2 linked regions of the Puniceibacterium sp. IMCC21224 genome follow. The protein of the gene in region 1 interacts with the protein of each later gene in a pairwise test. Links are inferred from orthologs where the notes say so. Each region holds a gene or a part of one and is shown on either strand. Other genes may lie near its edges. The genes, in order: IMCC21224_RS13355 and grxD.

The links.
Region 2: the proteins of IMCC21224_RS13355 (region 1) and grxD interact in binary tests that used the Escherichia coli proteins (3 or more experiments, as listed by UniProt). The link is inferred for Puniceibacterium sp. IMCC21224 from one-to-one orthologs.

Annotation. Positions count from the first base shown.
Region 1 is NZ_LDPY01000001.1:2,890,975-2,907,785, reverse strand. What follows is about bases 6,937-9,798. They hold IMCC21224_RS13355 (BolA family transcriptional regulator), read left to right. Parts: upstream 6,937-8,169; coding sequence 8,170-8,427; downstream 8,428-9,798. Other genes in these bases: gatB (Asp-tRNA(Asn)/Glu-tRNA(Gln) amidotransferase subunit GatB), read right to left, coding at 9,239-9,798; IMCC21224_RS27830 (DUF4177 domain-containing protein), read right to left, coding at 8,464-9,042; IMCC21224_RS13360 (DnaJ domain-containing protein), read right to left, coding at 7,471-8,094; msrB (peptide-methionine (R)-S-oxide reductase MsrB), read left to right, coding at 6,937-7,108. In the rest of the region: IMCC21224_RS13400 (alpha/beta fold hydrolase), read left to right, coding at 1,738-2,559; IMCC21224_RS27835 (hypothetical protein), read right to left, coding at 2,551-2,895; IMCC21224_RS13390 (hypothetical protein), read right to left, coding at 3,082-3,423; cobaltochelatase subunit CobS, read right to left, coding at 3,420-4,406; IMCC21224_RS13380 (sigma-70 family RNA polymerase sigma factor), read left to right, coding at 4,543-5,097; IMCC21224_RS13375 (anti-sigma factor domain-containing protein), read left to right, coding at 5,094-5,801; IMCC21224_RS13370 (fasciclin domain-containing protein), read left to right, coding at 5,987-6,553; more of msrB, read left to right, coding at 6,644-6,936; more of gatB, read right to left, coding at 9,799-10,753; IMCC21224_RS13340 (hypothetical protein), read right to left, coding at 10,853-11,995; IMCC21224_RS13335 (transglycosylase SLT domain-containing protein), read left to right, coding at 12,507-13,193; IMCC21224_RS13330 (lysophospholipid acyltransferase family protein), read right to left, coding at 13,227-14,090; IMCC21224_RS13325 (hypothetical protein), read right to left, coding at 14,364-14,783; IMCC21224_RS13320 (SDR family oxidoreductase), read right to left, coding at 14,780-15,520; pepN (aminopeptidase N), read right to left, coding at 15,517-16,811. UniProt on the Escherichia coli protein: Transcriptional regulator that plays an important role in general stress response. Has many effects on cell morphology, cell growth and cell division. Acts by regulating the transcription of many genes, including dacA (PBP-5), dacC (PBP-6), ampC and mreB.
Region 2 is NZ_LDPY01000001.1:2,387,891-2,401,879, forward strand. What follows is about bases 5,120-7,981. They hold grxD (Grx4 family monothiol glutaredoxin), read left to right. Parts: upstream 5,120-6,300; coding sequence 6,301-6,663; downstream 6,664-7,981. Other genes in these bases: xth (exodeoxyribonuclease III), read left to right, coding at 5,120-5,781; IMCC21224_RS11065 (BolA/IbaG family iron-sulfur metabolism protein), read left to right, coding at 5,958-6,200; IMCC21224_RS11075 (cell division protein ZapA), read right to left, coding at 6,788-7,183; IMCC21224_RS11080 (hypothetical protein), read right to left, coding at 7,183-7,713; tkt (transketolase), read left to right, coding at 7,918-7,981. In the rest of the region: IMCC21224_RS11035 (deoxyguanosinetriphosphate triphosphohydrolase), read right to left, coding at 260-1,444; IMCC21224_RS11040 (iron-sulfur cluster assembly accessory protein), read left to right, coding at 1,521-1,844; IMCC21224_RS11045 (DMT family transporter), read right to left, coding at 2,010-2,927; IMCC21224_RS11050 (hypothetical protein), read right to left, coding at 2,924-4,030; IMCC21224_RS11055 (DUF6749 family protein), read right to left, coding at 4,092-4,571; more of xth, read left to right, coding at 4,999-5,119; more of tkt, read left to right, coding at 7,982-9,963; IMCC21224_RS11090 (serine hydrolase), read left to right, coding at 10,163-11,278; IMCC21224_RS11095 (DUF808 domain-containing protein), read right to left, coding at 11,272-12,255; IMCC21224_RS11100 (DoxX family protein), read right to left, coding at 12,303-12,701; IMCC21224_RS11105 (hypothetical protein), read left to right, coding at 12,833-13,042; gap (type I glyceraldehyde-3-phosphate dehydrogenase), read left to right, coding at 13,135-13,989. UniProt on the Escherichia coli protein: Monothiol glutaredoxin involved in the biogenesis of iron-sulfur clusters.

The sequences.
Region 1 (16,811 bases):
GCGCTTCGTGCCGCCCGGCCATGCGCCGGTGCGCCCATTCCAGCGCCTCGCCGTCAATATTTTCCTTGAGCAGGCCCTCTTTCATCATCAGGCCCAGATTTGAACGGGTCCGCCGCCAAGGTGCGTCCGCCGATTTGTAGATGATGTGGCGCAGATCATTCAGACGGCCAGGCTGTTGTTCGCGGCCCTCATTCAGCCACTTCTCGCGCGCCATGCCGCCTTTCCACGCCTTGGTGGTAAAGCCGAGGATCTCGACCTTGACGTTGCAGCGTTCCAGTGTGCGGGCCAGAACGTCGGCGCAGATCGCGGCGATGGAAATTGGCCGCCCGCGCATCGACCCGGAATTGTCCAGCAGCAGCGTCACAACTGTGTCGCGGAACTCGGTGTCTTTTTCCATCTTGAACGACAGCGGCGTGGTCGGACTGACAACGACCCGCGCCAGACGACCAGCATCCAGCATGCCCTCTTCGAGGTCAAATTCCCACGACCGGTTTTGCTGCGCCTGCAACCGGCGTTGCAGTTTGTTGGCAAGGCGGCTCACCGCGCCCTTGAGCGGCTCAAGCTGCTGGTCGAGATAGGCGCGCAGGCGTTCGAGTTCGGCAGGCTCGGCCAGATCTTCGGCGCGGATTTCTTCGTCATGGGTAGCGTCGAACACGGTATAATTCGGATCGGCGTCGGAAAATGGCTGCGGGGCAGGGGGTTCGAGCGGGGCCTCGCCCTCGGGCATCTCGGCTTCTTCGCCCATCTCCTGATCGGCCAGCTCGTCCATGCTGACCTGCGCCTGAGAACTGTCCTGAGTTTCGTCCTGCGACTGCTCGGCGCTTGCGTCGCTCTCGTCCTCGTTATCCTCGTCTTGGCCGGTGCTGTCGGGATCGTCTTCTTGTTCGGCGCCGTCGTCGGATTGGTCGTCGGCCTGATCATCGACTTCATCAGGGTCGTCGCCCAACTGGTCGCCGTAGCCCAGATCGCTGATGATCTTGCGCGAGAACCGGGCGAAATCCGCCTGATCAGCCAGCTTGTCCTGAAAATCGTCCAGTGTGTCCCCGGCCTGATCTTCGATAAAGCCGCGCCATAGATCCATGACGTTCTGCGCGCCTTTGGGCAGATCGCGCCCGGTGGCAAGATGCCGGATCAGATAGCCGGCCGCCGTGGCCAGCGGCACATCGGATGCTTGTTTGACCTGCTCATATCCCTTGCGCGCGGCCTCGTGGCCGATCTTGGCGTCGATATTGCCAGCCGTGCCGGGCATGTCGCGTGCGCCCATCGCCTCGCAACGCGCGGTCTCCATTGCCTCGTACAATTCGCGGGCCATGTCGCCGGGGGGGCATACCGGGCATGGGTGCCCATGTCGTGATATTTGCGGTAGAGCGCCAGCGCATCCGCCGTGCCGCGCGCAAGCAGCACCTCATCGCGGGTCATCCGGCGGCTGACCTGCGGCAATCGCATTGCATCGCCCGACACACCCGACGGATCGACGGTATAGCTCACCGTCAGTTCGGGGTCGTTGGCCATGACCTTGGTGGCCTCGGCAAGGGCCTTTTTGAAGGGATCTGCGGGGTTGTCTGAACGCTGCACCATGCTCTGACTAATTGGACATTCGGGCGGTTTTGACAAGGGCTGATCTGGCATTGTTCGGTCAGAATGGGGTCCGGGGCGATCCGACCGCATCATACGCCGCTTGCGCGTGGCATAGTGCCGGCCTAGCCTGCGGCTGATCTGTTTTCAAAGGCTTGGCCCATGCAATCGCTCTACCTTGATACTATTGACGCCACGCTGTGCTGGCACGACCTGCCGGGTGCGGGTGCGCCATTGGTCTGTCTGCCGGCGCTCAGTTTTGCGGCGGCGGCGAATTTCCTGGATGTGATCAGCGATCCGGTGTTGCAACGCCACCGGCGGTTGCTGATCGACTTGCCCGGTTCGGGGTTTAGTGAACCGGCGCATAATTTTGACTATACGCCTCGCGCCCATGCCGAGGTTGTCGCCCGCATCCTTGACCACATCAACCTTGGCCCTTCGGTTGTTTTCGGCCATTCCATGGGCGGTTCCGTTGCAGTGGCTCTGGCCGATGCGCGCCCCGATCTGGTGCGTCATCTCGTGGTGGCCGAAGGCAACCTGGTGCCCGGTGGCGGCGCCGGGTCGCGCCGCATCGGAGGATACGACCGGGCGGAATTTCTTAAATCCGGCTACGACGAGGCGCTTGCCGGAATCCGGGCCGAGGCAGTCGCAGGCGACGAATTTTTGTCCTTTCTGCACGCCAACTGGACGCTGGCCGATCCTGCAGCGCTGCATGGCAACGCCTGCGGGTTGATCGACCTTGATCCCGGACTCGAGGCTGCGTTTCTTGGCCTCGATCTGCCACGTACCTTTGTTTACGGCGACAAGAGTCTGGCGCATAATCCCGGTGCTGCGGATGTACCCGAACCGGATCATCTGGCCGAAGGCGGCGTGGCGATTTCGGTGATCCCGCAAGCCGGGCATTTCATGACCCGCGACAATCCGGGTGCGGTGGCCCAGATGTTGGCAGGGGTGCTGGCCGCGACCGAGGGGGCTTCAGCCTAACAACATGCTTTCGCATTCGCCCTGATACATTTCAGCGGCGCGCTGTGCCATGCGCATCCGGCGCGGATCGGTGCCAAAGGTGGCTTGTTGCAGCAGCGCCGCCTGCGCCACTTTGGCGCGAATTCGCCAGTCAAGCGCCTGAACCCCGGACAATCCGCCGGCCAGCGCCTGCGGCAGCACGGCGTCCAGCAGCGCCTCGACCCCGCGGCGCACCTTTTGGGTGCGTTCCGACGCCGGGCCATCAAACATCCACTGAAATTCCATCACGGCAGACAATCGCCCGACGCAGGTGGCAAAGACCTGCACCCGTTCCGTGGCCGTGCGGGGCAGGGCCAAAGCTCCGCCCGCGCACGCCAGAGCGCACCACAAACCCAATACAAGAGTTTTTAAACTGCTCATAAATTAAACAATAGCGCATAAATATCTACAAAAGTAAGGCAAAATAAAAACTTTTGCCATAGTTGCGCCAGACTTGCCCGCGCAGATGGGTCTGTTGCGGGGTTAAGGCACTGGGGATAGGGTTTAGTCTTTGTCGATATTCAGACCGGCGCAGAGCGTCATTTGCCGATCAAACAACGCACGGCTTTGCGCGTCTCCGCGCAGCAGTGCCTCGATCAAGAGCGCCATTCCCGGTCTCTCGGCGGCTATGGCGGCATCCGTCTCGGTTTTTGAGGCTCCGTTGCGCAAGGCCAGTGCGCGAAATCGCGCGGCCTCGGCGCGGGCCTGATCTGCGCCGTCCAGATAGGGCGACGTCCGCGCCACATCGCCGTAGCCTGCCCAAAGCGCGGCGCACCGCAGCGAGTCTTGTGCGTTGGCAGGAGTCGCGAGCGCCAGTCCGAAACAGGCCAGCGCTGCCCGAATCATCCCAGGCTGAGCGAAGCCGCGCTTTCGGGCAGTTCCTCGTCAAAGCAACGCTGGTAGAACTCGGCCACGGTCTGGCGCTCAAGCTCGTCACATTTATTGAGGAACGAGACCCGGAAGGCGTAGCCCAGATTGCGGAAAATCTCGGCGTTCTGCGCCCAAGCAATCACCGTCCGGGGCGACATGACAGTCGAAAGATCGCCGTTCATGAACGCGGTACGCGTCAGATCGGCAACCGTCACCATCTGACGCACGGTTTTGCGGCCCTTTTCGGTGTTGTAATGCGAGTTCTTGGACAGGACGATCGCGGTCTCGGCGTCAATCGAAAGATAGTTCAGCGTCGCAACAAGGCTCCAACGGTCCATCTGGCCCTGATTGATCTGCTGCGTGCCGTGATACAAACCTGTGGTGTCGCCCAGTCCAACGGTGTTTGCGGTGGCAAAAATGCGGAAATATTTATGCGGCGTCAGCACCTGATTCTGGTCGAGCAGCGTCAATTTGCCATCGGTTTCCAACACGCGCTGGATCACGAACATCACATCTGCGCGACCGGCGTCGTATTCATCAAAGACGATGGCACAGGGATTGCGCAGGGCCCAGGGCAGGATGCCTTCCTGAAACTGAGTGGTCTGCTTGCCGTCCACCAGCTTGATCGCATCTTTGCCGATCAGGTCGATCCGGCTGATATGGCTGTCGAGGTTCACGCGCACCGCAGGCCAGTTCAGCCGCGCCGCGACCTGTTCGATATGCGTTGATTTGCCCGTGCCGTGATAGCCCTGGATCATCACCCGGCGGTTGTTGCGAAACCCGGCCAGAATGGCGAGCGTGGTGTCCGGGTCAAATTTATAGGTGCTGTCGATGTCTGGCACGCGTTCGGTCCGGTCGGGAAACCCGTGCACGATCATATCTGAATCAATACCAAAGACTTCGCGGACCGCAATTTCTTCGGTGGGTTTTGCATTGATGTCGATCGTGCTGTCCGCCATGTGTCGCGCCCTTTGTCTCATACCTTTGAACTTGCGCCCGTGGTGCAACATATTGCACACAGGGGCAAGAGGAAGCGCACAGTTCAGAGCGTTCGGGCCACCAGACGACAGGTGGCACTGGGAAATACAGGGCAGAATGACAACGACGACCCCGCAGGAAGAGATCGAGGATATGCTCGCCCGTATTGCCATGGGGGATCGCAAGGCGTTTTCAGCGCTGTACCAGCGGACGTCGGCCAAGCTGTTTGGCATCTGCCTGCGTGTGCTGGCCGACCGGGCCGAGGCCGAAGAGGCCCTGCAAGAGGTTTTTCTGCGGATCTGGAACAAGGCCGGAATGTACCGCGCCAATGGCTATTCGCCGATGACCTGGCTGATCACCATTGCGCGCAACATCTCGGTGGATCGACGCCGCCGTCGGCCTGCTGCGGCGTCTGACGGGCTCGATGTGGCCGAAATCCTTGCGGATCCGGGACCGGGGCCCGAAGCGCAAACCATTGCCCGCGACGATGGCGACCGGTTGCAGATGTGTCTGAGCGAATTGCCGCCCGATCGCGCAATGATGGTGCAGCGTGCCTATCTGGACGGTGACACCTATGCCGATCTGGCAGACCTGACCGGGGTCAAGCTGAACACCGTCCGAACCTGGCTGCGTCGCAGTCTGTTACAACTGCGCGAATGCCTGAGCCGATGAGCGAACGTGATGACATAAATGGCGATCTGCCCGGCGGTGACGTTTCGCTCTGCGCGGAATATGTGCTGGGCTTGCTGACGGATGCCGAAGCGCGGGCCTTTGAGACGCGGTTTCAGGGTGATCCTGATCTGCGTGACGAATTGGCCTATTGGGCGGATCACTTTGCTGCTCTGACGGACGCGATACCGGCCGAGGCGCCACCGGCGGCCATTCTAGGCCGAATCGAAAATGCGGCCTTTGGTGCCCGTCCATCACTTTGGCGACAATTGATGCCGTATATCGCGGGGGCGCTTGTCGCGGCGTCTGTGGCCTGGGTCGCGATGGTTTCAGGGGTGCTGAACTTTGGCGCCGAAGAACCGCATCTCTATGCAAGCCTCGAGCCGGTGGGCAGCGACTTTGTTCTGTTGGCACATTATGCGCCCGACAGTGGCACCTTTATGGTCCGCCGGGACGAGGGGGTCTATCCGTCCGACGCCGCACTCGAGATCTGGCTCATCGCAGATGCTGACAGTGCACCGGTGTCGCTTGGTCTGATGGTGACAGACGGGCTGACTCAGATCCCGGTGTCGCGTGACATGGCAACCCTGTTCCCCGGAGCCACAATCGCGGTGTCACAGGAACCACCTGGCGGATCGCCGACCGGTGCGCCGACAGGGCCGGTGGTGGCCGTTGGTCAATTCCCGTTGGATCCCATCGCAGGCTGATCGTTTTATAAAGCGAGAGGGAACTGTCGCGTCTTGCGCGTCGACGTAGGGCCAAAATTTTTCGGCGAAAAATTTTGGCCCGAAACAAATGGCGCTTTTCTGTGCCGATCCTGAAACTTCTTTTCGAAACGCCCCGTTCCTACTCTCGATCCCGCCAAAAAGGCCGGGACAAGGAGAGAGAAACAATGACCTTCAAAACAATTTTCGCATCCGCCGCCGTTGCCGCTATCGCCACTGGTGCCTTTGCCGCGAGCCATTCCGAATCCGGTAACCCCATGGTCGGTGGCGCTGCCATGTTCGCTGACAAGAACATTGTCGAGAATGCGGTGAATTCTGCCGATCACACCACGCTTGTTGCCGCAGTTCAGGCCGCCGGTCTGGTTGAAACGCTGTCCGGCCCCGGCCCCTTCACGGTTTTTGCCCCGACCAACGCGGCCTTTGGCAAGCTCGCCGCCGGCACGGTAGATACGCTGCTCCTGCCCGAGAACAAGGACCAGCTGACCAAGATCCTGACCTGCCATGTGGTCGCTGCTGATGCGATGTCCGGCGCTATTGCCGGAATGATCGCTGACGATGGTGGCGAACACGATGTTCCGACAGTGGGCGGCTGTGTGCTCAAGGCCAAGATGAGCGGCGAGATGATCACTCTGACCGACGAACGCGGCCGCACGGCGACTGTGACCATCGCGGATGTCAAACAATCGAATGGCGTGATCCACGTTATCGACACGGTACTTTTGCCGACTATGTGATCCCTCCCGGTCACGCAAAAGTGCAGGTCCCACCCTTGCTTCGGCAGGGGTGGGACGCCTAATTCTAAACAGATTATCCGGAGGATCCTCATGATACGACGCGATTTCCTGAATTTTACCGCCGCTGCTCTTGGCTTTGGTGCGACCACCGGCCACGCCGCCGAGCGTTTCGAGATCATGCGCACCGAGGCCGAGTGGAAGGCGCTGTTGAGTGATCTGGAATACAAGGTCATGCGCGACGAGGGCACCGAGCGTGCCTTTACCTCACCTTTGAATGATGAAAAGCGGGCGGGGCGGTTTCTGTGTCGCGGTTGTGATCTGCCAGTCTATGACGGCGCGCACAAGTTCGATAGCGGCACCGGCTGGCCGTCGTTCTGGCAGGCCGTCCCGAATGCCATTGAAACCAAGGCCGATCGGTCGCTGTTTGGTGTCCGCACCGAGGCGCATTGCCGCCGCTGCGGTTCACATATGGGGCATATCTTTGACGACGGTCCCAAGCCTACCGGCAAGCGGCATTGCATCAACGGCGTCAGCCTAAAGTTTCAGGCGGTCTGACCCTACCTAGGTTCCCGTGATTTTTCCCATCGTAGGTCACAGATTGGTCATACATAGGCCCGGTCTGGGCGGTATTGTGACGCGTGTCGGATAAAAAGATTGGTTCTTGACGCAGTCACGCAAATTGTTTGGTAGCCAGTAACCGGGCGTGCCGCAGGGGGACCTGCGCGCGCCCTTTTTACAGGTCGCACGCAGGCCTTCTGGTTCGTGTGAGTGGCCGATATTTATATCTGCGCCAGACGCCAAAATAGGTGCCTAAGGTTAGGCTAAACAACCTAAGGGAGATTGTCTATAGTTGTGGGTATCGGTAAGCGGTCGTCCGCTGAGGCGCGGGCGCAAAGCCGCCGCCCCAGGATGATGCCCTATTTGAAGTTGCGGCTGTCCTTGATCTGGTCCCAGGCCCAGACGACTTCTTGCAACTGCTCTTCCTGGCTCCGATCGCCACCGTTGATGTCAGGGTGCAGCACTTTGATCAGTGCTTTGTAGGATTTGCGCACCTCGGCCTTGGTCCAGTGGTCCTTGGCTTCGAGGATGTCGATCGCGCGACGTTCGGTCGGGGGCAGGCGGCGGGTGCCGGTGATTGACTTGCCCGGATTGCGCGTGGCGTTGTCGCCCAGAACCTGATGCGGATCCTCGATCCCCAGCCGCGCCCAGGCCCGCGCTTCGGTGTCGCGGAAATCCTTGGTCTTTCGTTCCCAAACTTTGTCAGACGTTTCCTGTGCATTCATCTCGGCCTCGGTCTTGCCGTGGAAAAAGTTCCACTTGAGGTTGTATTCGCGCACATGGTCTTTACAGAACCAGAAATAATCGTCGAGCACATCCGGCGCTTTGGGAGCGCGGAATTTGCCGGGCTGTTCGCAGCCCTCGTGTTCGCACAGGCGTACGGAGGTTTCGCTTTCGCCCGACATGCTGCGTCGCCCGCGGGGGTTTTTCTTTTTCGACGACGATACCGACATATCGAAACCGAAGGGATCTGATTTGCTCATTGGGATACCTTTCCGACTCGGACGCCACAGTCTAGACTATCTGCTGACAGAGTGTAGGGGCGGGATGCGAAATAAATGACCAAAACCGAGGAAATCGAAACACGCCTGCGCGATGCCTTTGCGCCGACCGCGTTGACAGTGCGTGACGACAGCGAACAACATCGCGGTCATGCCGGGTTTCAAGAGGGCGGAGAAAGCCATTTCCATGTGGTCATCCGCGCGCCTGGGTTTCAGGGCCAAAGCCGCATTGCCCGCCACCGCGCCGTGCATGGCGCCCTCGGGACCGATCTGATGGGCCGAATCCACGCGTTGTCGCTGGATATTGACACCTGAACAGATGTCGGCGCGGCGCACCGCAGGATGCCCGCGTCAACTTCTGCCGGGCTGTTCGGCAGCAATCAGTCGCGCCGCTCTGTCGCGCAGGATCGAACTCATCTGATGCAGATCCTGCGTTTCCTCGACGCCATTGTCGGTCGCGGCGACGCGCGCTGTTCGTGCTACTTCTGGCGTCTCACCTAGGCGCGGCGTTTCAGGCGGTGCCGTGCTGGCGACGGGCAGCGCGACCAGCGTATTCATTGGATGCGCTAGGGGTTGATCTGGATCTGAGGTGCCAGTGGCTGTCTGCTGATCGTGTACTGCCTCTGCCAATGGCGTCGTCAGGACATAGGGTTTGGGCGCGTCTAGCTTTCGTGGCTGATAGGCTGCCACATCGCCCGCCTTTCCCCGCCGGAACACCAGCACGTTTCGCCAGACCGTGACTGTACTGGCCAAACCCGACCGCTCATCCGAGGGCAGGGTCTCGGCGCGCTGATATTCCCAGCCATCGGCCGCCATATCGTTCATAACCCGTTCCAGAGAATGGGAAAACCGCGCCTCTGTGCCTTTGATTCCGCGCGCGCGCTCACCCTTTGCGGGGGCCGGAACGACCTTGTATTCATACGCTGTCATGGCCGCTCGACCCTTTTTGCCTTGGACGTTTTGGTATCATAGCGCCGCATTCCCGCTGCGTCACGTCCTACGCGCCAGCGTAAACGTTTCTGGGGTGCTTGGCGCCTGAGCCGATGGACCCAAGCAAAACGAGGCGCCGCTTGATAGGGGCGCCTCGTTTCAGATCTGTTCAGGTATCGAGTATGGCAGTGCCGGGTTACAGACCCAGCTTGGCTGCAACGATCTGGTTGACGGCGGCTGGATTGGCCTTGCCGCCCGTGGCCTTCATCACCTGACCGACAAACCAGCCGGCGAGTTTCGGGTTCTGCTTGGCTTTTTCGACCTGCGCCGGGTTGCCTGCGATCACCTCGTCCACGGCAGCCTCAATCGCACCGGTGTCGGTGACCTGACGCAATCCTTTGGCCTCGACGATCTGGGCGGGATCACCACCTTCGGTGTAGACGATCTCGAACACGTCCTTGGCGATCTTGCCGCTGATGTCGCCCGCCTTGATCAGGGCAATCAGACCCGCCAGTTGTGCCGGTGTAACGGGGCTGTCGGAAATATCGCAATCGTCCTTTTTCAGCCGCCCGAAAAGTTCGTTTATGACCCAGTTCGCGGCCAGCTTTCCGTCGCCGCCTTTACCCGCAACCTCTTCGAAGTAAACGGCATTTGCTGTATCGGCGGTCAGGACCGAGGCGTCGTATTCCGACAGGCCAAAGTCCGCGACGAATCGCGCCTTCTTGGCGTCCGGCAGTTCGGGCAGTGAGGCCGCGATTTCATCGACCCAGGCCTGTTCGATTTCCAGCGGCAGCAGGTCAGGGTCGGGGAAGTAGCGGTAATCATGCGCTTCTTCCTTGGACCGCATCGACCGCGTCTCGCCTTTGTCGGGATCGTACAGACGGGTTTCCTGATCAATCTTGCCGCCGGACTCAAGGATCGCAATCTGGCGCTTGGCCTCGTAGTCGACGGCCTGCTGAATGAACCGCATGGAGTTCATGTTCTTGATCTCGCAGCGCGTGCCAAGATGGGAAAAATCCTGCGTTTCCTGATACTTTTCGTACTGGCCCGGACGGCAGACCGACACGTTGACGTCGGCGCGCAGGTTGCCGTTCTGCATGTTGCCATCGCAGGTGCCAAGATAGCGCAGGATCTGGCGCAGCTTGACCACATAGGCGGCTGCCTCTTCGGGTCCACGGATGTCGGGGCGGCTGACAATCTCCATCAGCGCGACGCCGGTGCGGTTAAGGTCGACAAAAGACATGTTGGGATCCATGTCGTGGATCGACTTGCCCGCATCCTGTTCGATGTGAATGCGTTCGATCCGCACCAGCCGTGCCACACCCGGCTCCATGTCAACGATCACTTCGCCTTCGCCCACGATAGGGTGGTAAAGCTGCGAAATCTGGTAGCCTTGGGGCAGATCCGGGTAAAAGTAATTCTTGCGATCAAAAGCCGACTTCAGATTGATCTGCGCCTTGAGGCCAAGCCCGGTGCGCACCGCCTGTTCGACACAGAATTCGTTGATGACTGGCAACATCCCCGGCATCGCTGCGTCAACAAACGCGACGTGCGAATTCGGTTCGGCGCCAAAGCCGGTCGAGGCCCCGGAAAACAGCTTGGCCTTGGTGGCGATCTGGGCATGGACTTCTAGCCCGATCACCAGTTCCCAATCGTGTTTTGCCCCGGAAATCACCTTGGGTTTCGGGGTCTCAAAGCTCAGATCCAGCATGGTTCACGTCCTCATCGGCACTTTGAGGCCCGGTTTAGGCCACCCCCTGCGCGGGGGCAAGTCCCGGCGCGCGGGTTCCAGCGACCAATGCGGAAGGCCTCAACTCGAAAGAGTGATGCGTGCAGGCTGGTAGTCAAGAACATGGAGAGCGTCGTTCGACTGATCCGGTACCCGCGCCAAAGCGGTCAGGGCACGGTCGCGACCGCACAGCGGGCCATCGCAGGGCCGGTGCACCCCGTCGGGATCGGCGGCTTGTGCCCAGACCAGCGGGTGTACTTCTGTCAGGTGATCGCGGGCGATCCAGTCAAAGCAGCGGGCGACGCGGGCGCGGGCCTGATCTTGCGGGCGGGCCGCGTCGGGGTTCGGGGCAGGCGTTCCGGCCAGGGTGTAGCCGGTGAAGGCCGCCAGCACGTTGACAGTGTGCTGGTCGGGGCGACGTTCGACAATGTCGTGCAGCCCCTCGGCAAAGAATTCGGCATCCAATCGCCGGAATGCGTCGGGATCGCGGCTGAGCGCGTCGAGATGGACCCAGACATAGGCCCCGGCCCCCCAGATATCGAGCGTGCGGGCGACCGTGCGGCGCGCCTCAAGTTCGAGCGCCTCGTGATTGCCATAGAGCAGCGGCAGCAGATGCAGCCCCATGGCGCGCATGTGGCGCGGGCTTTGGGGGTCGAGGTCAATCAGATCCTCGTAGTCATCCGCCACGCGCAGCGCGGGCTGTGTCTCAGCGACCAAAAGCGCGCAGCGGGCCGCAGCCAGCGACGGCGCATCCAGTTCGAACGGATCAAAGCGTTCGAGGATGTTGTATGCGGTGCGGAAATGGATCTGAAAGGCAGCCTGCTGGGCAACGGGCATCGTGTCGCCAGGCTCTTCGCCGCGCCAGAACAGGCCGACTTCCATATAGGCGCGGGCCACCACCAGGGCGACTCCATGATCCTCGCACAGCTCGCTCAGCATGTCATCCAGCTGGCGCAACGGCGCCTCGGCTGCCTTGGCATCGCCAAGGATGATCGCGTCGCAGGCGGCGCCAACCGCATCGGCGCGCGCGCCCTCGGCCAGCAGCTCGGCCATCGGTGTACCGCCGGGGGTGGTCAGCCGACGGGTGTCGAAAGTACGGATCAGACGTCCGAGTTCGGCCCAGTTTTCCTGTCGCGCCAGAAACTGGCCTTGGGCCAGATAGCGTCGACGCTCTATTTCTTCGGTGGTCTGATCACGGATCTCGATCACAACGTCGGGGGACATGGGTGCGATCTCCTGCACTGTGCTGGGCTTTGGTGGATGGGACGCGGGCGGGTCAACTGGCAGATTGGCGGGCATCGGGCCCGATTCTACGGCAGAACACTGTGGGCGGTGCAGCATCCGAAGCATCGGCGAGATCCGGCCAGTCCAGCGGGGATGAGAAATCTGAGGGCGTATCATTTTCATGCGCCAAATCTGCTCGCTCAATTTGGCCCAAAAAAGGCGTTTTGGCGGAAATGGCACGCCTTTCTACGGTTATTCCTGCGATTGCGGCGATGCGCGAACCAGAGTGTTGACACGATGGAAACAGGTCGTTGGCGGGCGGCATAGCGTCTGCTCTTGCAAGGGTGCCCATTCTTCGGGCAGTCTGCGCGTCATGCTGCGGATTGCGATCACTTTTGCCTTGTTTGTGGTTCCTGGAACCATTTTTGCGAACACTGAAGGCGCCTTTCCCGGAGCAGGGGCAACGGAAGTACCGCTGCATTTGCCCGACATGTCGCTACCCAGTGAAATCATGAGCCAGCCAATACCGGTCCCACTGGTGCTCGACATCGCGGGTGCCGAACCGATTGCGTCGCCGCTGGCGATCGAGAGGTCGCCGCGCCCGGTGGCGCGATCGATGACGCTGCCGCTTGCGCGCTGGTCGGACCGCGGGCGCGGTCTGCTCTGGACCCGTGCGGCGGTGTCGGCGCTGCGAGGCCATGCCAATGCGCTGCCCCGTATGGTGCCACGCGACATCGACACCTGGTGCCCGGCGTACCGCCATGCCAGTCGACCCCAGCGCGAAGCGTTCTGGGTCGGATTGGTGTCGTCACTGGCCAAACACGAAAGCACCTACAGGCCGCAGGCCGTCGGCGGTGGCGGCAAATGGTATGGGTTGTTGCAAATTCTACCCTCGACCGCGCGGGGCTATGGGTGCCGGGCGCGGTCGGGCGAAGCGCTGAAAAGTGGCCCGGCCAACCTGTCCTGCGCCCTGCGGATCATGGCCAAGACGGTGGCCCGCGACAAGGTGGTTTCAAAAAATATGCGGGGGGTGGCGGCCGACTGGGGGCCGTTCCATAGCGCGTCCAAGCGCAACGACATGATGGCCTGGACCCGGTCGCAATCTTATTGCAAACCACTGTCTTCGGTGCGGCCAAAGATGCGCCCTGTCACGCTGGTTCGAATGCGGCCTCTGGCCCGTCCGGGCACAGCGCTGTAATCCCACTGTTATGCAACTTCGCCTGACCGCGTGTCAGGTTCGCAGCCAGGTCGGCCGCCGGGTGCTGTCCACCAGAGACACAGCCGGAGCGCGGTGCCCTCCCAGCGCCAGAGTGGCGCGGCGCAGCAGGTCGATACCGTCTTCTGAGCGGGCGGGAAGCGCGCTTGCCGATATCGGTTCGCCAACCGTGAGGCGAAACGGCTGACGGTGTTTGTTCAGTGTCTCGTGAAACAGGGTGATGTCGCGCAGTGTCGGGTGGATCAGGTCAAAGAGATAGAACAGCACCGAATTGCGCGCCCGGATGTTCACCGGAATCACTGGCAGATCGAACTTGCGTGCCAGCATCGCCGCTGAGGGCATCCAGGGCCGTTCATGCAGGCTGAGTCCGCGGCGTTTTGCCAAACGACCCGACGGAAAGATCACCCCGATCCGACCATCCTGTGTCGCCTGTCGGGTATAGGCCATCGTTTCGCGGGTTTTGCCGTGGCTGCGTTTGTCCTGCCGCCATTCGACCGGCGCAATCATATCCGCCATCTGAGGCAAGACCCGCAAGATGTCGTGGTTGGCAAAGTAATAGGCATCGGGCCGCAGAGGCGCCAGCAGGTGGTGCAGGATGATGCCATCAGCGATGCCGGTGGGGTGGTTTGCCACCACCAGCGCCGCACCGTGCCTTGGAATGTGGGACAGCCCCGCGACCTCAACGTCGCGCGCCAACAGCTGACCCAACGCCGCCATGATCGCATCGGGGGGTAAATCCCGAAATGCAGTGGCCAGCGTAACAGTCTTCTCGTACCCCAGAACAGCATTCAGCATCCGGCGCGCCTGCGCCACACCGGGCCGAGCCGAAAACAGCCACGGCGCGCGTTCCTGAATCAAAGGGTCGAGACGTTCTTGCATTTCGGTACTCAAAGCAGGCCTGTGCAACAGGCAGGTGACAATTCGACGTTGAGTCGGGCGAAGGAAGCAATCCTCCTTGTCTTTTGGCGCGATATTCGCGCGAATTCCGGCCCATCGACTGCGAAACGCAGGCAAGTGTCTGCCGGTTCCCGATCTATTTCAGTTTTTCTGTCTCAGGACACAGCGGCCAAAATGGCCTTGCCCGTCGGGTTGCGCGGTGTGCGTGTCGCAATTGCTATTCGGACCCTGCCTGGTCCAAGGCACGCGCGCTGGTTAAAACAGCGAAAAGGGATGTCGTTCGGTTTGGACCCCTTGGGCCGCCAGCGCCGGCTGCAACTGGTCCGACGGGGGCAGAACGTCCTGCGGCAATCGCTGTTTGCGCCCGTCGTGCAGTACCAAGGTCACCCGCATTGAAAGGTCGAACCGCCGGTCCAGCCGCACCCGCTCAATGTCGTTTAGCGCCACCCGGTCCCGCACCCGGCCGCTATGCCATTCCATGGTTTCAGGTGTCAGGGTCAGCCCAGCGGCGCGCCCGACGCACAGATCCCACGCCGCAGGCAGGGTAAAGAGTGCGAGCGTGCCGACGATCCAGCCCTCAGCCCCGAACTGCAGGTAGCCGTACACAAGCACCGTCCACAGCGTGATCAGCGCGACGCATCCGCGCCAGCTGCGCGTCGGGGCGGTGTAGGTCACCGTCCGCCCGTCACGTCCAGAATCGTGCGCGTGACATAGGACGCAGCGTCTGACAGCAACCACAATACGCCCTCGGCCACCTCGTCCGCGGTGCCCGGGCGACCCAGCGGCGGCGTGTGCCCAATCTGCGCAAGCCGGTCAGGCACACCCCCTTTGGCGTGGATATCCGTGGCGATCAGACCGGGGCGCACTGCGTTGACCCGGATGCCTTCGTCCGCCAGTTCGCTGGCCAGCCCCAGGGTAAAGCTCTCGATGGCACCTTTGGACGCGGCATAGTCGATATACTGGCCGGGGCTGCCCAGACGCGCTGCGGCGGATGAGATGTTGACGATGCCTCCGCCCTGATGTTTGCGCATATAGGCCACCGCATGGCGCGCCACGTCGATGGCCCCCAACACGTTGACCGCCATGACGCGGGCCACCCGGTCCGGCGTGAGATCGGCGATCCCGCCTTGCGGCGACACGATGCCGGCGTTGTTGACCAGATCCAGCGGGCCGGGCGGCAGGGAGTCTATGATGGCGAACATCCTCTTGACCGCAGCCGGGTCGGACACATCGGCCTGAATCACATGCGCCTCGGCGCCGGTGCTGCGCAGGTCTGCGGCAACCGATTCGGCCCCGGTGACATCCTGCGAACAGGTAATGACGATCCGGGAGTATCCCCGCCGTGCCGCCATACGCGCCACAGCTGCGCCGATCCCGGCGCTGCCGCCGGTGATCAGCAGGATGCGGCTCATCCCAGAATCCTCGACACCATTTCTGTTGTATCGCGGCTCAGGTTCGGCTGGCCCGCGATCCGTTCGAGCGCCGCTTGCATCAGCGCCTGCCGATCAGCATCGTACCGCCGCCAGGTCTGAAACGCCGAACACATCCGGGCAGTGGTTTGCGGGTTCATCGCGTCCAGCCGGATCAGCGCATCGGCCAGCAGGGCATAGCCCTTGCCGTCCTTGCGGTGAAAACCGGCGTGATTCATCGCCAATGCGCCAAAGACAGCACGGAACCGGTTCGGGTTCTTCCAGTCAAACGCGGCGTGGCCGGTCAACGCCTCGGCGCGTGCCGCCGCATTGACGGGGGCGGTCGCGCCAATCTGCAGACCGAACCATTTGTCCATCACCAGCCGGTCGCCTTGCCATTGCTCTTCGAACGCGGCCAGCGCGTCGGTCTCTTGTCCGGCGCGGATCAGACAGGACAGCGCCGACAATTGCAGTGTCATGTTGTCGGCACCGGAAAACTGTGCCTGCGCCGCTGCGCCACCGTCCAGCCGGGTCTGCAGCGACAGAACCGCCGCGCCCAGGGCCCGCTTGCCGACTTGTTCGGCATCGGGGGTGTAGTCGTCGGTCACCTTTGCCGCCTCGGCGAGCGAGGGCAGAAACGCGCTCCAGCGCTCGGCCATCGCCTGCTTCAGCGTCTCGCTGGCCTGCCAGATCGCGTCGGGATCGGGCGTGGTTCCTGCCTCGAACAATACCTGCGCCAGTTCTGACTGGCTTGGCCCATTCAGCATCAGTTCGCGAAAGGCGGGGTCCAGCGTGTCGTCGCGGATCACCTGCGCCAGTGCATCAATCCATGCCAGATCGGGGCCGGCGCCGTCGCGGACCATCGCCACCAGACCGTCGCGGGCCAAATTGTACGACACCTCCCAACGGTTGAACGGGTCAGTGTCATGCGCCAGCAAAAAGGCACGTTCTGCATGAGTAGAGGCGCGTTCCAGCACAACAGGTGCCGAAAAACCGCGCAAGATTGACGGCACCGGTTTGCCCGACAGCCCCTTGAATTCAAAGCTTTGCTCGGCCTCGGTCATCTCAAGCAACGTGGTCTCGACCACCTCGTCACCGTTGTCGTTCAGCAGGCCCACGGCGATCGGCAGCACCTGCGGCAGCTTTTCGTCCTGGCCGGGCGTGGGCGGCGTTTTCTGGCGGAACGTCAAGGTATAGGTGCCGTCGGCATATGCCTCGTCCACCGCCAGACGTGGCGTGCCGGACTGGCTGTACCAGCGTTTGAATTGGCTCAGGTCGCGGCCGGTGACATCTT
Region 2 (13,989 bases), 500 kb from region 1 along the record:
GCCGGCAGCCGCAGTCGCCATGCCAGCCATTGCGACCCAACACCGAGGCTGCCCACCAAGGCAAACCCCAGAACCGGGTCGATCCCCGCAAAATCCTGTGTCGTCATGCCGTCCCGATCCTGTCCTGACGCCACCCGGCGTATCGCGCGTTTGAATTATAGGCTGTTGCAGGCGATTTTCCCAAGTCTGTCCCGAACGCGTCGTGGCGTCACGATCCACTTTCGTCCCGGGCAACCCAGTTATGCGACTGTGACGACTATCAGGTCGCGTCGCGCAGGATATCAGCGCCCGTTAAACGAGCGTGTTCCTGGAAGGCAAATCGGTCGGTCATGCCTGCAATGTAATCCGCCACCAGCCGCACCAATTCGGTCTCGTCCTCCGCAGTATCGATTTCCCGGTGCCAACGCTGCGGCAGCAGGTCTCGACGCGACAGGTAGAGCGGAAAAAGCTCGTTAACCACAATTGTCACCCGTTCGCGCTGCACCATCACTGGTGGCGCGCGGTACATGTGCTCAAACAGAAAGTCGCGGATCTGTCGCAGCTTTGCCCAGAGTGACGTCGAAAAAGCAATCACCGGGCGCCCCAGGTTGCGCACTGCCTGGGCGTCACCGCAGTTGGCGGCCAAAAGGTTGGCGCGCGAGGTATCAATCACATCGCTGACCATTGCGCCAAACACCCGGCGTAGCGCCTCGTGCCGCCGCCGATAGGGATCAAGTCCTGGATAGAGCAAGTCCACCTCGGCGTAGGCCGGACCGATGATCGGTAGCTCGGCAATCCGGTCTTCGGTGAACAAACCAGCGCGCAGACCATCGTGCAAATCGTGATTGTTATAGGCAATGTCGTCAGACAACGCGGCAACCTGGGCCTCGGCGCTCGCGTGGGTCGACAGCTCCAGATCGTGGCGTGCGTTGTATTCGGCCAGCGCATACGGCAGAGCACCGGTGACCGGGCCGTTGTGTTTGGCCAATCCTTCGAGGGTTTCCCATGTCAGATTCAGCCCGTCGAATTCAGCATAGTGCCGCTCAAGAGACGTGACGATGCGCAGTGCCTGAGCGTTGTGATCAAACCCGCCATAAGGTTTCATCAGCGCGTCCAGCGCGTCCTCACCGGTATGACCAAATGGGGTGTGACCCAGGTCATGCGCTAGGGCCACCGCTTCGGTCAGGTCAGTGTTGAGGCCAAGTGCGCCAGCGATCGTGCGCGCCACCTGCGCGACTTCAATCGAATGAGTCAGTCTGGTGCGGTAAAAATCGCCCTCGTGTTCGACAAACACCTGGGTCTTGTGTTTCAGGCGCCGAAAGGCCGAGGAATGGATGATCCGGTCACGGTCGCGCTGAAAGGGCGAGCGAAAGGCGCTCTCGTCCTCTGAGACCAGCCGCCCCCGAAGGTCGGCGGCGTCGCAGGCCGCTGCGCTGCGTTGCGTCGGCTGAAAACTTGCGTGCATCTGGTCCCGTCCTTGTCGCCCGGCCCGTGCCTGCATATATTGCCCCTGTAGGAAAAGATAAACCCGTGAGGATGCCATGCAAATTCCGCCCCGAGTCACCCCCCGTGCCTTTACCCGGCTGGCCGAGATCGGCGCCGGTGATCAGGGCCAGGCGCTGCGCGTCGCAGTCGAAGGCGGCGGCTGTTCTGGTTTTCAATACGACATCACGCTCGGCGCACCGGAAGACGGCGATCTGGTGCTCGAAGGTCAGGGCCAGAAGGTTGTTGTCGATTCGGTATCGCTGCCGTTCCTGTCCGATGCCGTGATCGACTTTAGCGACGAGCTGATCGGCGCGCGGTTCGTGATCGAAAACCCGAATGCCACATCGTCCTGCGGCTGCGGTACATCGTTTTCGATGTAAGGGAATGTTCGGTGTGGCTTGCCGGGTATATCTAGCGATACCCGGCAAGCGGCTTGATCTGTGCGCAACCAGGATCTGCTAGCGCAGAGAAGTGCGTATTTAGAAAGAGAAGAAGTTCGGCAGGTCGGCCGACACTGATGTCCGGTCGCCCTGCTGTCGCGTCGGTCAGACCGCGAGAGACTCGCGACGGCGTGGGACAAGTTCGTCCGCGATCAGCCAGAGGCCAGAGGCAATCACCAGCGCGACACCTATCATCGTGCCCGATCCCGGCACCTCACCAAATGCCACGAACCCGATTGCCACCATCCAGACGAACTGAAGATTCATCAGTGGTGTTGCCACATAGGCCGGCAACAGGCGGAGGGCCACGACCACAACCCAACGGGCAAAGAACAGGAACGTCGCATAGGCTGCGATCCAGCCCAGATCGGCCAGCGCCATCGGCTGCCAGACAAACGGAAGCGCCACGCCCATCACCACGAGAATCGCCAGGTTGGGGTAAAAAACCTGCGCCAGCGCGTTGGTTTCGACCCGACCGATATAGCGCGACGCCACCATAGATCCGGTTCCGGTCAGAGCCGCCAGAAGCGCCCAGAAATGTCCGGGCTGCAAACCCGACAGGCCCCCCGGCATCAGACAAATCACCCCCAGAGTCCCAAGTCCAAGCGCGGCCCAGGCCTGCGGACGGATCGGTTCGTCCAGAACCGGACCGCTGAGAAGTGCAGCGATCACCGGCATCAAGCCAATAAACAGAAAGACATCCGCGAACGGCAGCAGCCGAAAGGCCTGAAAAAAGCCGACGCAGGCCAGCACTGTCAGCAGCGAGCGCACGGCCATCGCACGTGGGCACCGGGTGGTGAGCCGCCCCGCCCCGGTCACGCCGTCTGCCCCCCCCGGCAGTCCGAACGGCGTCCGGCTGACTCCATAGGCCAGCGCCAGCACGATCCCGGCCGAGAGACAGAAAAGCTGCGGTGCTGCAAAGCTGCCAGAGATATGTTTGGTGATCCCGTCAGCGGCGGAAATCATCAGCGTGTAGAGCGCCACCAGCACGGCGCCCATGACAGCGGGACGTAAGCCACTCACGCGCTTTGTTCCATCATGCTGCCGTGACGCAGCGAATCCAGACGCGGGGCGTCCGGGCGGGCGAAGCCGTGAAAGAACGCCTCAAAATGGTCCGACTTCTCGGCTGAGGCCAGAACATCTAACGCGCCAGGCGACAGGTTGTCCGCGATCCGGTCCCGCATGTGCAGCCAGTCACCAGAGCGCGCGCCATCCATACTGAACATGAATTCGGACATTTCGCGCAGTGGCGCACTGTCCTGTGTGGCGCGATCAAAGCGCATCCGTCCGGACAGGATTGTCCCTGAAAAGATCGGAGCACCAGTGGTGGCCTGATGCCAATTGCACACCAGATAATCGTGGTAGGCGTCGTGAATGTCGATATCGGGATCACCGGTCACGGTGAAACCATAGGTTTCGCGCGCCAGCCAATCCGACCAGAGCGGTGGTGGAACCTCTCCCGCGTAGATCAGTGCCACACAAATTTCGGCCAGCAGATCGGCATTCTGATCGAGATAGGCCAGCAGGCCGGAGAAATGCAGCGAAGTCACCGCCGATGCATCTAGCTGCGGATCGAACCGGCCATATTCGCTGAGATAGAATACCGCGTGCGTCAGTTCATATGCCGCCTTTTTGTTCGGCAATGCAAAGGTTTGCGAGCGGCTAATAAAGCTTCTCATCCGCCCCTCGAGCCCGGCATCAGTCGGCAGGGGGTCACGACCCCGACGGGTCATCAGGCGGCGGGCTTCCATCCGTTGCAGGTCGGACATTTCCGCATGAGCCAGATCCTGAGACACCGCCCAGTCGACCAGCTGCTCGGCTTTGTTGCCCTTCATCCCCAAGGCTTCGAGATCGAGCGTGATCGACAGCAAGAAGCGATAGTATTGCGGAAAGAAGCTCATTCGCTGTTCCACGGTGTCGTAGAAGGCCTGATGCGACGCCAGAGCGCCATCCGGCAATTCGGTGCCGGTGCTTTCAAGGACGTTCAGGATCTCGGCGTTTTCCTTGAGCCAGAATACATCGTCGCCGGTGCGGCGCTCGGCCGCAAAGCTGTGCAGAAGCGCGCCAAAGCGCGCCTCTTGCCGCTGGACCCGGGACGGAACACGCAGTTGGATGACATTACTCATGGTCATTCTCCCTTTGGGTTTCGTGGGAGGGGCTGTTGCCCCGTCCCGATCCGTTCAAAGCTCAGGAGCCCGAAGTGAAGAGCGCGCAGCCGTCGCCAGCAGCGGTCATTGTGGTCTTCGGTGCGGAGCCCGAGGTGAACATCTCAACCGCGTCGCCGGTGGTTGCCTTGGTGCCAGCCGGTGCGGAGCCCGAAGTGAACATCTCAACCGCGTCGCCGGTGGTTGCCTTGGTGCCAGCCGGTGCGGAGCCCGAGGTGAACATCTCAACCGCGTCGCCGGTGGTTGCCTTGGTTCCAGCCGGTGCGGAGCCCGAAGTGAACATCTCAACCGCGTCGCCGGTGGTTGCCTTGGTGCCAGCCGGTGCGGAGCCCGAGGTGAACATCTCAACCGCGTCGCCGGTGGTTGCCTTGGTGCCAGCCGGTGCGGAGCCCGAGGTGAACATTTCGACCGCGTCGCCCATCAGCGCATTGCCGAGGGTCTGGGGCGAAGAGCCGGAAGTGAAGAGCGAGCAGCCGTCACCACCGTGAAGATCGGTTGTCATGCGTCCTTTCGTCACATGAGAAGAAACGTTCGAAAAAACTGTTTTGCGTTGAGCGGTCATTGTCGTCTCCAGGGTTAAATTCCACTCCCTGACGCTTGCACGTGTTAATTGTTTCTCAAAATGTTTTTCTCTTAATGCGTGTTTATCCAAATACTTATCCACGTGAGTTCACGCGTACAGTTATATGGTGGAGGTTTGCTTCGTTAAGTTATCCACAGGCAAAAGAAAATTTATCCCAAGGCGGTAAACCGCTGGGTTCCTGACGAATCACTTACTCTTGCAGTCGACCCACGCGTCACGCAAAGGTGGAATCAGTTCGGTCTCTGACACAGAGTGTATCACACCTGACACAGATTTAGACAGTCTTGACGCTTGTTCGCGTCGGGCATTTGGGCAATAGATCAGCCACATCACGAGGGGAACGCACATGCGGATTGCCAGCTTCAACATCAACGGAATCAAGGCACGGGTCGGCGCACTGACCGACTGGCTCGATGAGTCACAGCCTGACGTCGTGCTGTTGCAGGAAATCAAGTCGGTCGACGACGGGTTTCCGTCCGAGTTGTTCGAAGATCGCGGCTACAACGTTGCCACTCATGGTCAAAAAGGTTTCAACGGCGTGGCGATCCTGTCCAAGCTGCCGCTCGAGGATGTGACCCGCGGCCTGCCCGGCGACGACAGCGACGAACAGGCCCGCTGGATCGAAGCGACTGTGGTCGGCGATCATTCGGCGGTTCGGCTCTGTGGGTTGTATTTGCCGAACGGCAATCCGGTGCCGGGGCCAAAATATGACTATAAACTGGCGTGGATGCAGCGGCTTGAAGCCCGCGCAAAGGCATTACTGGAGGCAGAGATGCCCGCGCTGATGGCTGGCGATTATAACGTCATCCCCCAGCCAGAGGACGCGGCCAAGCCCGAGTCCTGGACCGAGGACGCGCTATACCTGCCGCAGACGCGGGCGGCGTTCCGGCGGATCCTGAACCTTGGCTTTACCGAGGCATTTCGCGCGCGGACCAACGGTCCGGGGCATTATTCGTTTTGGGATTACCAGGCCGGAGCCTGGAACCGGAACAACGGAATCCGCATCGACCACTTCCTGCTCAGCCCCGCCTGCGCTGACATGATGACTGATTGTCAGATCGACCGCGACGTTCGGGGGCGCGAAAAACCGTCGGACCATGTGCCGGTCTGGGTCGAGCTGGTCGCCTAGCTGTATCGGGGCTGCGCACTGTGACTGTGTTACAGTCTGGCAGCGAACCGCAGGCGACGTCTCTGACGCCGGTTTTTTCCGCATCGGCATCGCAGCTGGGCGCACATATGTGCCCGGACTTGCGCCCGGAGGCGGGCCGTCCTACATCTGTGGAACACCAGTAAAGGGAGCCGACAATGGCGATGCAGGCCAACGAAATCGAGGATTTGATCCGGGCTGAATTTCCGCAGGCGCGGATTACGATCACCGACCTCGCCGGCGATGGCAACCATTACGCGGCCGAAGTGATCGACGATTCATTTCGCGGCAAAAACCGGGTACAGCAACAGCGCGCGGTCTATGCCGCACTCAAGGGCAAGATGGACGGAGCGGCAGGTGAATTGCATGCGCTGGCGCTGACCACCAAAGTGCCGGAATGATCGGAGACATCTGCGCCGAGGCGGTTCAGGGCGCAGGTGCATGGATAGAAGATTGGTGTCGGGCGTGTTGAGCGGCGGCACAACGGAAAAGGATAGACAGATGAGCGACGCAAAGACCCGGATTGGCGATACGGTCAAATCCAACGATGTGGTGCTGTTCATGAAAGGCACCAAAAGCATGCCGCAATGCGGTTTTTCCAGCCGCGTGGCCGGTGTTCTGAACTACATGGGCGTGGAATTTGCCGATGTGAACGTGCTTGAGGATGCAGACATCCGCCAAGGCATCAAGGATTACTCGGACTGGCCGACGATCCCGCAGCTTTATGTCAAAGGCGAATTCGTCGGTGGTTGTGACATCATCACCGAGATGACCCTGTCGGGGGAACTCGATCAGCTGTTCACCACCAATGGCGTAACCTTTGACAAGGACGCCGCTGACAAGATCCGCGAAGCCAACGGCTGAGGCAATGCCCTGACACCAGAAACCACGAACGCCGCCCGACCGGGGCGGCGTTTTGCGTTCCAGTGGCAGGCCCTTTTCTATTGGCCCTGCGTGGCGCGAGAGAACCTCCGGACCACCCCGAATGTCAGAGAGCGGACTTTTGTTCCATCTCGTCGGCCAGGGATTCCACACGCGCGGCAATCTCAGCCAGGGTATCAGTCACCTTCGCCGGGATCACCGGCACCTCGACCCGTTCGGGCGCAGGCGCAGGCGTGGCGCGCAGCGTCTGCAGTTCGCCAAGATATCCGGCGGCGCGATCTTCGCTTTCGCGCAACTTGTCCTCGAGTCCGGCAGTCTTGTCCGCCAGCATCAGCCCCGCCATCAACAGCATCCGCGTTTCGGGCACCCGCCCGATCTGATCAACCAGCACCGAGGCTTCGGCATCAAGCATCGCGGCAGCGGCAAGAAGGTACTGCTCTTCTCCGACCTGGCAGGCAACCTCGAAAGTGCGGGTGCCGATGGTGATCTGAACTTCGGGCATCAGATATCCTCCTCTGAGGGGGCATAGCCGGTGGCGGCGGTCAGCAGTGGCTCCATTGCCTGAAGCACCGCGCGGTTTTCCGCCACATCGGCCGCCTGAGCGGCGCGCAGCCCCTCTAACTCGGCCAGCATCGCCTTGTTGATCAGATGCGGTTCGCCCACGTTCTCTTCTAGAGCGGCGCGCATTTCCTGGTTGGTATCGCGCAGCATGTCATTGGCACGGCGCAACCGCTGAAGCTCAGTGTCGATCCGGTTCAGCGCCTCGCGCTGCGATCCGACCTGTTCGTGCAGCTCGGCGACAGTGTTTTCCTGCTTCTCGCGGATCGCCCGCACCCGCTCTTCGAGCTGGGCATTGGCCAGCCGCTCTTCTTGCAGCGCATCGCGCAGCGCGGCCATCTCCTCAGGATCTGCCTGTGGGGCGACCTCTGGCTCGGGTGTCGGGACCGGAGCGGGATCCAGCGTCTCCACACCATACGCGATGCGGTCAAGCGCTGCGGTGATGCGCCGTTCCAATTCGTCAATCTGGGTCATGTTTTGCCCTTTGCACTGCCTTCGGAGCCTATAGCGCGGCATTCCTTGCGAATCGCCGCCGCTCCGTTGCCATCAATTCTAGCAACGCTGAATGGAAAATGCGCCCCCCTTATGTGTCAAGACCTTATGGGCCGTGCTTGAACTTCGCCGCCACGCTGCTATTGGAGGGGCCGACATACCCCCTTTGCACAAGGATTGCCGCCCGTGGATATTGCAGCATTGCGCACCAAGAACCCCGATCACTGGATGAAGGCGACCGCAATCCGTGCGCTCGCTCTGGACGCGGTCGCCGCCGCCAAGTCGGGCCATTCCGGCATGCCCATCGGTATGGCTGATGTCGCGACCGTGCTGTTTGGCAAACATCTGAAATTCGACGCCGCCAACCCGACCTGGCCCGACCGCGACCGGTTTATCCTGTCGGCCGGCCACGGATCAATGTTGCTGTATGCGCTGCTGTATCTGACGGGGGATGCTGAATTCCCGCTCGAAGAGATCAAGAATTTCCGCCAGTGGGGCGCCAAAACGGCTGGCCACCCCGAGAATTTTCTGGCGCAGGCGATTGAGACCACAACCGGTCCGCTGGGTCAGGGCCTCGCCAATTCGGTCGGTTTCGCCATGGCAGAAGAGATCCTGCGCGCCCGCTTTGGCCAAAAGATGATGGATCACCACACCTATGTCATCGCCGGTGACGGTTGCCTGATGGAAGGTATCAGCCACGAGGCCATCGGCATCGCCGGCCGTCACAAGCTGTCAAAGCTGATCGTATTCTGGGACAACAACAACATCACCATCGACGGCACGGTTGAACTGTCGGACCGTACCGACCAGCCCGCCCGTTTCCGCGCCGCCGGTTGGGATGTGCAGGAAATCGACGGCCACGACCCCGAGGCGATTGACGCCGCCATCACCGCCGCGAAACAGACCGACACCCCGTCGATGATCGCCTGCAAGACGCATATCGCACTGGGCCACGCGGCGCAGGACACCTCAAAGGGTCACGGCGCACTGACGGATGCAGGTCAGATGGCGGATGCCAAGGCTGCCTGGGGCTGGACCACCGGCCCGTTCGAAGTGCCCGGCGATATCAAGTCGGCTTGGGAAACCATTGGCCAAAAGGGTTCGTCAGACCGCACCGCATGGGAGGCTCGGCTCGAGTCTCTGTCGGCCAACCGTCAGGCCGAATTTGCCCGCACCATGGCCGGCGAAGCCCCGAAAAAGCTGAGCGCCACCATCAAGGCACTAAAAAAGCAGATGAGCGAGAGCGCGCCGTCAGTCGCCACGCGAAAATCGTCGGAAATGGTGCTCGAGGTGATCAACCCGATCCTGCCCGAAACCGTCGGCGGTTCGGCTGACCTGACAGGTTCCAACAACACGCTGACCAAGGATCTGGGCGTCTTTGACGTGGATAATCGTGGCGGGCGCTATGTCTACTGGGGTATCCGCGAACACGGCATGGCCTCGGCGATGAACGGCATGGCACTACACGGCGGTCTGCGCCCCTATGGTGGCACGTTCATGTGTTTCACCGACTACGCACGCCCTGCGATGCGCCTTGCCGCCCTGATGAAGATGCCGACCGTCTTTGTCATGACACATGACAGCATCGGTCTGGGCGAAGATGGCCCGACTCACCAGCCGGTCGAACATCTGGCGATTTCCCGCGCCACGCCCAACACCTATGTCTTCCGCCCTGCCGACACGATCGAGACGGCCGAAGCGTGGGAAATCGCGCTGACCTCGACCACCACGCCATCGGTGCTGGCGCTAAGCCGTCAGAACCTGCCGACCGTGCGGACCGAGCACAAGGTCAAGAACATGACCGCGCAGGGCGCCTATGTGCTGGCCGACGCTGACGGAAAACGTCAGGCGATTCTGATGGCCACCGGATCAGAAATCCAGGTCGCCATGGAGGCCCGCGATCTGCTGCAAGCCGAAGGCATCGGCACACGGGTTGTGTCCATGCCCTGCTGGGAGCTGTTCGAGCAGCAGGACGAGGCCTATCGCCGTCGCATTCTGCCCGGCGGGCCGGTACGTGTCGCGATTGAGGCAGGCGTGCGCTTTGGCTGGGATCAGTGGCTGCTGGGCGAACGCGGCAAGCGCGAAAAAGCAGGTTTTATCGGGATGCACGGCTTTGGTGCGTCTGCCCCGGCGGACGAGCTGTATTCGCAGTTTGGCATCACTGCCGAAGCGACCGCACAAAAGGTCCGCGATCTGATAGACGGCAAGTGGCAGGACGCCGCCGCAGAATAAGACAACAGGCGGGGGCTTTGGTCCCCGTCCTCCCCCTTTTCGGCTGGGATCAGAGGCCGCTGTCCCGCCACGATTGCGAACTCTGTCAACGCACAGGACGACGAAACGCACCGGCAGGAAAATGTCGCCGCAGGCAGAAACTGGCCGCGCGCTGCGTTGGACGCTTTGCACCCTGATGACACCGGTTTAGACCCTCGTCATGCGCATGCCTCATCTCACGTCCTTTGTAACCGCGTCGACCCTGCTATTGGCTGTACCGGCCGAGGCGCAGGACAATCGCGGCGCGGAACTTGCACGCGTCCTGCTGCAACGCTCGGGTGCGCCCGGCGTAGCGGTGGCGTGGATCGACGAGGGTCGGCGCGGCATTGCCGTCGCCGGTGTTCGGGCGCGCGGCACTGATGTTGCGATCTCGCCGCAGGATCAGTGGCATATCGGATCAAACGCCAAGTCGATGACGGCAACGCTGGTCGCACGGCTGGTCGAGGCGGATGTGATCCATTGGGACGACACTATCGCACAGCATTTGCAGGGGTTTCCCATCGACCCCGGCTACCGTGATGTGACGCTGGCGCAATTGCTGGCCCATCGCGGCGGGCTGCCAACCAATCCGGGCCGCTGGTTTCTGCATCGGCTGACCGGGCATGATGTGATGGCGGACCGGCGCGCTTATGCTGCGCAAATTTTGGGGCACACACCGCAACCCCAACCGGGGCGCAGCTTTCATTACTCCAATGCCGGGTATGTCGTCGTCGGCGCCATGCTTGAGGCTGCCACTGGCCAAAGCTGGGAAGTGCTGATGCAGGACTGGCTGTTCGAGCCGCTGGATATGGAAAGCGCCGGTTTTGGCGCGCCGGGAACGGCGCAGACCCTTAGTCAGCCACGCGGCCATGGCGGACATTTCCCCTGGTCGCGGGCGGTGATCACACCGGGGCCAGAGGCCGACAACGTCGCCGCCATGGGCCCCGCCGGAACCGTGCATCTTAGCCTGAACGATCATCTGCGGTATCTGCGCGCCCACATGACCCGCCCCAAAAGCTTTCTTTCCGACGCGAATTGGAACAGGTTGCAGAGCGATGTGGCTGGTCAGGGCTATGCTATGGGTTGGGTCGTGCGGAGTGATAGGATACTGGCGCATACCGGCTCGAATACCTTTTGGTACAATATGGTGTTTGTCGACCGGGCGGGCCGTCGCGTGCTGACGCTGGCGATGAACGAGGCAGCACTTGCGCGCGTCGAACCAGCGGCAGCCGGAGTGGCGCAGCTGTTCTTTGCTCAGGACGGCGCAACCGCCACGGAAACACCCGACACTCAGTGAGCCGACGGTTTTTCCCCGCCAAAGACCGCGCCCCAGAGCGGTGCGATCATCCGCGTCCCGACGGGAATGAGGATCAGCCCCAATGCCACCCCCAACACACCATCCATCGCCGCCGTTGCAACCCATTCGGCAGCAGCATGAAACGTCTCTGGCACGACATCCGCCACGGCGACAGCGATGCGATGGATGAACTCCTCTGGCAGATGCCAGCCCAATTCACCCACCCCGTGCACCACAATCGACCCACCGACCCAAAGCATAGCCGCCGTGCCAACCGTGCTGAGGACACGCATCAGGACCGGCATCATCTTGACGATCCCACGTCCCAGCGAACGCGTCAGCCCCATCTGTCCTGTCTGCGCCAGCCAGAGGCCGATATCGTCCATTTTGACAATCAGCGCGACCGATCCATAGACCAGCAGCGTAATCATCACCGCAACAGTGGCCAGCGTCGCCGCCTCCATCCAGAACGTGCTGGGCGGGATCGCAGCCAGAGCGATGGTCATGATCTCGGCTGACAGGATAAAGTCGGTCTTGATCGCGCCCTGGACCTTTTCCTCTTCGAGATGTGTGGGATCACCGACGGCATGACTGCCATCCGGCCCGCCCGATTGATCGTCATGCGGCATGATCGCATGGGCGATCTTTTCCGCGCCTTCAAAGCACAGATATAGCCCGCCCACCATCAGCAGCGGCGCAATCAACCACGGCGCAAAACTGGTCAGCAACAGGCCCGCAGGCAACAGATAGACCAGCTTGTTTGTCAGCGACCCGCGTGCGATCCGCCAGATGATTGGCAATTCGCGCGCGGCCGCAAACCCGTGAACGTATTTCGGCGTCACGGCGGCATCGTCAATCAGCGCGCCTGCCGCCTTGGACCCCGCCTTGACCGCCTGCCCCATCACATCATCGACCGAAGCCGCAGCAATCTTGGCAATACCCGCCACATCGTCAAGAAGCGCCAGCAATCCGCTCATTTGTTATCCTCTATTCAGCCGTTCCGACAACCTAATGTAATGTGACCTCAGCGCAACCAGCGCCACACATATCGCCCCGGTCCATGCGCAGCCAAGACAAGACATCCACCGGCAATGGCCCAGTTCTTGACCAGTATGCTCATTTGCCAGGGATCCTCGGGTAAATAGTGAAACACCGACGTCGCCAGACAATACAGCGCAAGCGCAAGCGCGACACCCCGCACCCAGACACCGGCAATCAGGGCCATAGCGGCAGCCGCATTGAACACCAGTGCCGGCCAGACCAGAAGCCAGGGCAACCCGCGCCCGACCAGCAATTGTCCCGCGGCATCCGGGTCAATTGCCTTTTGCACCGCACCGGCAACAAAGAGCAGCGCGATCAGTATCCGACCCACACAAACGAGCAGATCAGCGTAGCGGTCGGGGGTGGGGGTGTAATCAGGCATAGGCTCCTCAGGTCCAGCACGGGCGACATGCCCGGATCGTCACATAGCGCGGCACCGACCCGCGCACAGATTGGGCCACCGGTGACCAAACGGCACAATGCCGCGCAGCCCGCCCCGGCATGATTTCAGGCGTGACAGCGCAGCGCCGCTCTGGCATCACCAACCGCGTGACGCAAGCAAACGGGACAGCCGCCACCATGACGAATTTCCTCGCCATTGCGCTCGGGCTTGTGATCATTGCGGGGATCGGGGCAGATTACATGCTCTATGGCACCGAGCATCTGTTGTTTCTTGGCAAGAAGTTCCTGACCTTGCTGGGCTGGGTTGCATTCTGGCGCTGATGCCACCGCAGCCGGGACCACACCTTGACTTACCCAGAGGCATTTGGTTCTTGGCAACAGAAATTGACAGGACCTAACGGGAAGGACGTCTTATGACCACCAAAGTTGCCATCAACGGGTTTGGCCGCATCGGCCGCAACGTGCTGCGCGCGATCATCGAATCCGGCCGCACGGATATCGAGGTTGTGGCCATCAACGATCTGGGTCCGGTCGAAACCAACGCACACCTGCTGCGCTACGATTCCGTGCATGGCCGGTTCCCGGTCGAAGTCACCACTACCGCCGACTCGATCGACGTGGGTCGCGGGCCGATCGCAGTGACTGCGCTGCGCAACCCCGCCGAATTGCCGTGGTCCGGCGTAGATATCGTGCTGGAATGCACCGGCATCTTTACCTCAAAAGAAAAATGCCAGGCGCATCTCGAGAATGGCTCAAAACGTGTTCTGATCTCGGCTCCCGGCGCCAATGCGGACAAGACCATCGTTTACGGCGTGAACGACAGCACGCTGACCGCTGATGACATCATCGTTTCGAACGCATCCTGCACAACCAACTGCCTGTCGCCGGTCGCCAAGGTGCTGAATGACACCATCGGCATCAAACGCGGCTTTATGACCACGATCCATTCCTATACCGGCGACCAGCCGACGCTGGACACCATGCATTCGGATCTCTACCGCGGCCGTGCTGCGGCGCTGAACATGATCCCGACCTCGACCGGCGCAGCCAAGGCCGTGGGCCTGGTTCTGCCGGAACTGGCGGGCAAGCTCGACGGCGTTGCGATCCGCGTGCCGACACCCAACGTGTCGGTTGTGGATCTGACCTTTGAAGCGGCGCGCGAAACCTCGGTGGACGAGATCAACGCGGCGATCCGCTCCGCTGCTGACGGCGCGCTCAAGGGGATCCTAGGCTACACGGATCGTCCGCTGGTGAGCATGGATTTCAAT